Linked DNA regions of Azospirillum sp. TSH100. The protein of the gene in region 2 interacts with the protein of the main gene of each other region in a pairwise test. Links are inferred from orthologs where the notes say so. Each region holds a gene or a part of one and is shown on either strand. Other genes may lie near its edges. The genes, in order: nusG and rho.

Region 1 (3,039 bases), 510 kb from region 2 along the record:
GGCCGGAGCCGACACGCTGGCGAGGTCGAGCTTCAGGCCGGGGCCCATCGTCGACGAGAGCGAGACCTTCAGCAGGTACTGACCCTTGGCGCCGGTCGGCTTGGCACGGCTGATGGCATCGACGAAGGCGCGGATGTTCTGGACCAGCGCCTCTTCCGAGAAGCTGACCTTGCCGACGCCGGCATGGACGATACCGGTCTTCTCCGCACGGAACTCCACCGCGCCGGCCTTGGCGGCCTTGACGGCGCCGGCCACGTCGGGGGTCACGGTGCCCAGCTTCGGGTTCGGCATCAGGCCGCGCGGGCCGAGCACCTTACCGAGCTTGCCGACCACGCCCATCATGTCGGGCGAGGCGATGCAGCGGTCGAAGTTGATGTTGCCGGCCAGGATCTGTTCGGCCAGATCGTCGCCGCCGACAACGTCGGCGCCGGCGGCCAGGGCCTCATCGACCTTGGCGCCACGGGCGAACACCGCCACGCGGACGGTCTTGCCGGTGCCGTTCGGCAGGTTCACGACGCCGCGGACCATCTGGTCGGCGTGGCGCGGATCGATGCCGAGGTTCATCGCGATCTCGATGGTCTCGTCGAACTTGGCCTTGGCGGCGCCCTTCACCAGGGTGACGGCCTCTTCCAGCGAGTAGAAGGAGTCGCGGTTAACGGTCTTGTAGGCGTCGGTCAGACGCTTGCCCAGCTTCGCCATAGGATCAGCCCTCCACCACTTCGAGGCCCATCGAGCGGGCGGAACCGGCGATCATGCTCGCGGCGGCTTCGACGTCGTGCGCGTTCAGGTCGGCCATCTTCTTCTGGGCGATCTCGCGGATCTGCGAGGTCGTGACCTGGCCGACGAAACCGCCCTTGCCAGGAGTGGTCGAACCCTTGTCCTTGCCCGAAGCCTTCTTGAGGAAGTAGCTGACCGGCGGGGTCTTGGTCACGAAGGTGAAGGTGCGGTCGCCATAGGCGGTGATGACCACCGGAATCGGCATGCCGACTTCCAGGTCCGCCGTCTTGGCGTTGAACGCCTTGCAGAACTCCATGATGTTCAGGCCGCGCTGACCGAGCGCCGGGCCGATGGGCGGCGACGGGTTGGCCTTGCCGGCCGGGACCTGCAGCTTGATGTAACCGACGATTTTCTTCGCCATCTCACAACCTCCTGGGACGACGCCTCACGCCTGTGACCGGATGGTCCGGCGCGGCGTCGCGGGGTTTTGCGGTTCGGCCATGGCGAGCCTCCCGCAACAGAATGGAGCCACCGATGCAGGCACCGGCAGCTCCGACTCGAAACACTTTTGGAACCTTGCGCTCAGATCTTTTCGACCTGCGTGTATTCCAACTCAACCGGCGTGGACCGACCGAAGATCGACACCGCCACCTTGAGGCGGGACTTCTCTTCGTCGACTTCCTCGACGACACCATTGAACGAGGTGAAGGGGCCGTCGCTCACTCGAACCTGCTCGCCCACCTCGAAGGTGATCGAGGGCTTGGGGCGCTCAAAGCCTTCCTGCACCTGATGGATGATCCGCTCGGCCTCGCGCTGGGAAATCGGCTGCGGCTTACCGCCACCACCCAGGAAGTCCGTGACCTTCGGCGTGTTCTTCACCAGCGACCAGGATTCGTCGGTCAGGTCCATCTTGACGAGGACATAGCCGGGGAAAAACTTGCGTTCGGTGTTGATCTTGGAACCCCGGCGCACTTCGACCACTTCCTCGGTCGGGACCAGGATTTCCTCGAACTTGTCTTCCAGACCCTTCTGAGCCGCCTTTTCGCGGATGGCCTGAGAGACCTTCTTTTCGAAACCCGAATAGACGTGAACGACGTACCAGCGCGCAGCCATGTCTTAGCCTCCCAGCCCAAGGATCAAGCGAACGGCAACCGCCAGCACCTGATCGACGACGAGGAAGAACAGGGCGGCGAGCACGACCATGACGAACACCATGGCGGTCGTGATGCCGGTTTCCTTGCGGGTCGGCCAGGTGACCCTGGCTACCTCGCGGCGGACCTCGCGCGCGAATTCTGCGGGATTGACTTTTGCCATCGTGCGAACCGTGCGAGCTCCGGAGCGACTGTAAGGGCGCCGCTTTTACCCTGATCGTTATTGGGACGGGATGGCAGGAGTGGAGGGGCTCGAACCCCCAACCCCCGGTTTTGGAGACCGGTGCTCTACCAATTGAGCTACACTCCTATCTCCGTCCAACCACACCTTCCGGCGTGGGAGGCCGCTTAAACCATTCTTTCGGCGGCGGTGTCAAGGCCTTTCGACCCGACTTTCGAAAGAACGTTCAGATCGGCTTACCAGAAGCCCAACCTTACTCTTCGCGCAGATAAAACTCCCCCGTCGAACCGGCGGCTCGACGGGGGAGGCAGGCTTATAGCATCACTCGACGATCTTGGCAACGACGCCGGCGCCCACGGTGCGACCACCCTCGCGGATGGCGAAGCGCAGGCCCTCGTCCATGGCGATCGGGGCGATCAGCGCCACTTCCATGGCGACGTTGTCGCCCGGCATCACCATCTCGACGCCTTCCGGCAGCGACACCATGCCCGTCACGTCCGTCGTACGGAAGTAGAACTGCGGACGGTAGTTGGTGAAGAACGGGGTGTGGCGGCCGCCCTCTTCCTTCGTCAGGATGTAGGCTTCGGCCTTGAACTTGGTGTGCGGGGTGATCGAACCCGGCTTGGCCAGAACCTGGCCGCGCTCGACGTCCTCGCGCTTCGTGCCGCGCAGCAGCGCGCCGATGTTGTCGCCGGCCTCACCCGAGTCGAGCAGCTTGCGGAACATCTCGACGCCGGTCACCGTCGTCTTCACCGTCGCCTTCAGGCCGACGATCTCGACTTCGTCACCGACCTTCACGATGCCGCGCTCGACACGGCCGGTCACCACGGTGCCGCGGCCCGAGATCGAGAACACGTCTTCGATCGGCATCAGGAACGGACGGTCCTTCGGACGCTCCGGCTGCGGGATGTACTCGTCCACCGTCTTCATCAGCGCCAGGACGGCGTCACGGCCGATCTCCGGCTGACGGTCTTCCAGGGCGCACAGGGC
Region 2 (3,204 bases):
CTTCTGCGCCGTGCTGGCCGGCATCCTGCTGATCATCCCCGGCTTCCTGACCGACATTCTGGGGATCATGCTGCTCATCCGGCCCTTGCGCCGCGGCATCGGCCGCTGGCTGCTCGGTCGCCTCAGCACCGGGATGCCGGTCTTCACCACCACCGGCAAAGGCGGGTTCGGAGCAGCAGGCTTCGGCCAGGATTTTAGCCGGGATTTTGGCCAGGATGTCGGCGGTGCGGACTTCGGTACAGAAGGTCCCAGACGCGCCGACGATCCGTTCCGTCCCACCCCCGGCGTGATCGACGGCGATTACCGCGACGTCACTCCCGGCGAGAAGGCGGACGACCACGACGCCCCGCGGCTGACCGACTCCCAATGGGGGAAGCACCGTCCGGATGAGCGGCACTGAGCCGCCGGCCGGTAGCTGGTTTCCGGCCGGTGGTTTCCGTTGGCAGGACGGTCGATCCGTGATAGCCAGCCCTTTGGGCGAAGGCACAACCGTCGCGAACCAAATCCCGTCACCTCACATCCGGGTCGGTCCGCCGCCCCTGCCCTGTCTGGGGCCGGGACGCGGACCGGCGATTAGGAGTCCGTTATGTCCGATCAGATGAGCAACGGCGCCGAGCAGCAGCAGACGTCCTCGCTGCCGATGCATGTCCTCGCGCAGTATGTGAAGGACTTCTCCTTCGAGAACCCCAACGCCCCGCAGAGCCTGCTGCCCAACCAGCCGCAGCCGCAGGTGAACATCGGTGTCGACGTCCAGGGCCAGAAGGTCGGCGACGATCTCTACGAACTGACGCTGAACCTGCGTTGCGAAGCCCGCCAGGGCGAGTCCGTCGCCTTCCTGGTCGAGCTGGCCTATGGCGCCCTGTTCCAGTTCCCCGGCCTGCCGGAAGAGCATCACCGCCCGGTCCTGATGATCGAAGGCGCCCGGATGATCTTCCCGTTCGCCCGCGCCATCATCTCCAGCGCTACCCGTGAAGGCGGCTTCCCGCCGCTGATGATCAACCCGATCGACTTCGCAGAGCTGTATCATCGCCAGTCGGCCCAGGAAGCCGCGCCGCAGCAGCCTCCGTTCTGACACAGCAAATCCAGCTGAGTTGGGAAAAAGAAAAGGGCGGGAGACCGAAAGGTCCCCGCCCTTTTTCTGTGCCGCCCTCCCTTAGGAGGGAAAGGCGGCCGGCATGCCCCTATTGGTTCATGCTTTCGAAGAACTCGTTGTTCGACTTTGTGTGCTTCAGCTTGTCGACCAGGAAGTCGACCGCGTCGGTCACGCCCATCGGCATCAGGATACGGCGCAGGATCCACATCTTCGACATCGTGCCCTTGTCGACCAGCAGCTCCTCCTTGCGGGTGCCCGACTTGGAGATGTCGATGGCCGGGAAGGTGCGCTTGTCCGAGAGCTTGCGGTCCAGCACGATTTCCGAGTTGCCGGTTCCCTTGAACTCTTCGAAGATCACCTCGTCCATGCGGCTGCCGGTGTCGATCAGCGCGGTGGCGATGATGGTCAGCGACCCGCCCTCTTCCACGTTGCGGGCGGCACCGAAGAATCGCTTGGGACGTTGCAGGGCGTTGGCGTCGACACCGCCGGTCAGCACCTTGCCCGATGACGGCACCACCGTGTTGTAGGCGCGGGCCAGACGGGTGATGCTGTCCAGCAGGATGACCACGTCACGCTTATGCTCGACCAGGCGTTTGGCCTTCTCGATCACCATTTCCGCGACCTGAACGTGCCGGGTCGCCGGCTCGTCGAAGGTGGAGCTGATGACCTCGCCGCGGACCGAACGGGCCATGTCCGTCACTTCTTCCGGACGCTCGTCGATCAGCAGAACGATCAGATAGGCTTCGGGGTGGTTGGTGGCGACCGAATGGGCGATGTTCTGCAGCATCACCGTCTTGCCGGTGCGCGGCGGCGCCACGATCAGCCCGCGCTGCCCCTTGCCGAGCGGCGCCACCAGATCGACGATGCGCCCGGTGAGGTTCTTCTTGGTCGGGTCCTCAACCTCCATCCGGATGCGTTCTTCCGGGTAGAGCGGCGTCAGATTGTCGAAGTTGATGCGGTGACGGACCTTGTCGGGCGCGTCGAAATTGATGGTGTTGACCTTCAGCAGGGCGAAATAGCGCTCACCGTCCTTCGGTGAGCGGATCTGCCCTTCCACCGTGTCGCCGGTGCGCAGGCCGAAGCGGCGCACCTGGCTGGGGCTGACATAGATGTCGTCAGGACCCGGCAGATAATTGGCCTCTGGCGAGCGCAGGAAGCCGAACCCGTCCTGCAAGACCTCCAGCACGCCGTCGCCGAAGATCGGAATGTCGTTCTCGGCCAGCTGCTTCAGGATCGCGAACATCATGTCCTGCTTGCGCAGCGTGCTCGCGTTCTCGATCTGCAACTCCTCCGCGAACGCCAGCAGTTCGGCGGGGCTTTTGCACTTCAGCTCTTGGAGATGCATCGGATTGCCTGTGAAATCGTCATGCGGGGGAGTGGCCTTGGGGGTGGGGAGTGCCGGAGGGTCCGGCCGACGGCGGCTGGGGGCGGTGGAAGCCGCAACGCGGTCGCGTCGGATGGGCAGCGGGTGGCGCTTCGGCGAAGGCGCGCCAGGGCGTCCGGAAAATGGTCGCACGGGAGCGGATCGCTAGCCACCAGGCCCGGCTCAGGATCAGAGCGTCGGATCGGCAGATGTGGGCGTGGGAGGCCACGGGGCGAAAACCCCGTGGTCCTGACATGGTTATCGGATCGGCGGAGGCAAGTCAAACGAAAGCGAAACCCGCAAAGGTCGCGGATTCCGCTTTTTCCGAAGGATGATAGACCTGGGATTCACCGGCACGCCGGTCAGAACGGCTTGACGATGACAAAGATGACGATGCCGATCATCAGCAGCGTCGGCACCTCGTTGGCGATGCGGTAGAAGCGTTGTGGACGCGTGTTGCGGTCCTCGGCGAACTCCCGGCGCCAGCGGGCCATCATCATGTGGCTGGCGGTCAGCAGCAGCACGAACAGCAGCTTGGCATGCAGCCAACCCTGCTTCATCCATTCCGGCGTCAGCAGGATCATGGTGATGCCGAACACATAGGACGCGATCATCGCCGGGTTCATGATGGCGCGCAGCAGGCGGCGTTCCATCACCTTGAAGGTCTCCGACGCCTCGGATCCGGCCACCACCTGGCAGTGGTAGACGAACAGGCGCGGCAGATAGAGCAGCCCCGCCATCCAGGCGA

The links.
Region 1: the proteins of rho (region 2) and nusG interact in binary tests that used the Escherichia coli proteins (3 or more experiments, as listed by UniProt). The link is inferred for Azospirillum sp. TSH100 from one-to-one orthologs.

What each region holds. Positions count from the first base shown.
Region 1 is NZ_CP039634.1:1,424,394-1,427,432, reverse strand. The notes cover bases 66-2,788. They hold nusG (transcription termination/antitermination protein NusG), read right to left. Parts: upstream 1,831-2,788; coding sequence 1,300-1,830; downstream 66-1,299. Other genes in these bases: tuf (elongation factor Tu), read right to left, coding at 2,371-2,788; secE (preprotein translocase subunit SecE), read right to left, coding at 1,834-2,031; rplK (50S ribosomal protein L11), read right to left, coding at 704-1,138; rplA (50S ribosomal protein L1), read right to left, coding at 66-699. Also shown: more of rplA, read right to left, coding at 1-65; more of tuf, read right to left, coding at 2,789-3,039. UniProt on the Escherichia coli protein: Part of the processive rRNA transcription and antitermination complex (rrnTAC). The complex forms an RNA-chaperone ring around the RNA exit tunnel of RNA polymerase (RNAP).
Region 2 is NZ_CP039634.1:913,988-917,191, forward strand. The notes cover bases 311-3,198. They hold rho (transcription termination factor Rho), read right to left. Parts: upstream 2,439-3,198; coding sequence 1,182-2,438; downstream 311-1,181. Other genes in these bases: E6C72_RS04400 (FxsA family protein), read left to right, coding at 311-400; secB (protein-export chaperone SecB), read left to right, coding at 587-1,072; hemJ (protoporphyrinogen oxidase HemJ), read right to left, coding at 2,819-3,198. Also shown: more of E6C72_RS04400, read left to right, coding at 1-310; more of hemJ, read right to left, coding at 3,199-3,204. UniProt on the Escherichia coli protein: Facilitates transcription termination by a mechanism that involves Rho binding to the nascent RNA, activation of Rho's RNA-dependent ATPase activity, and release of the mRNA from the DNA template.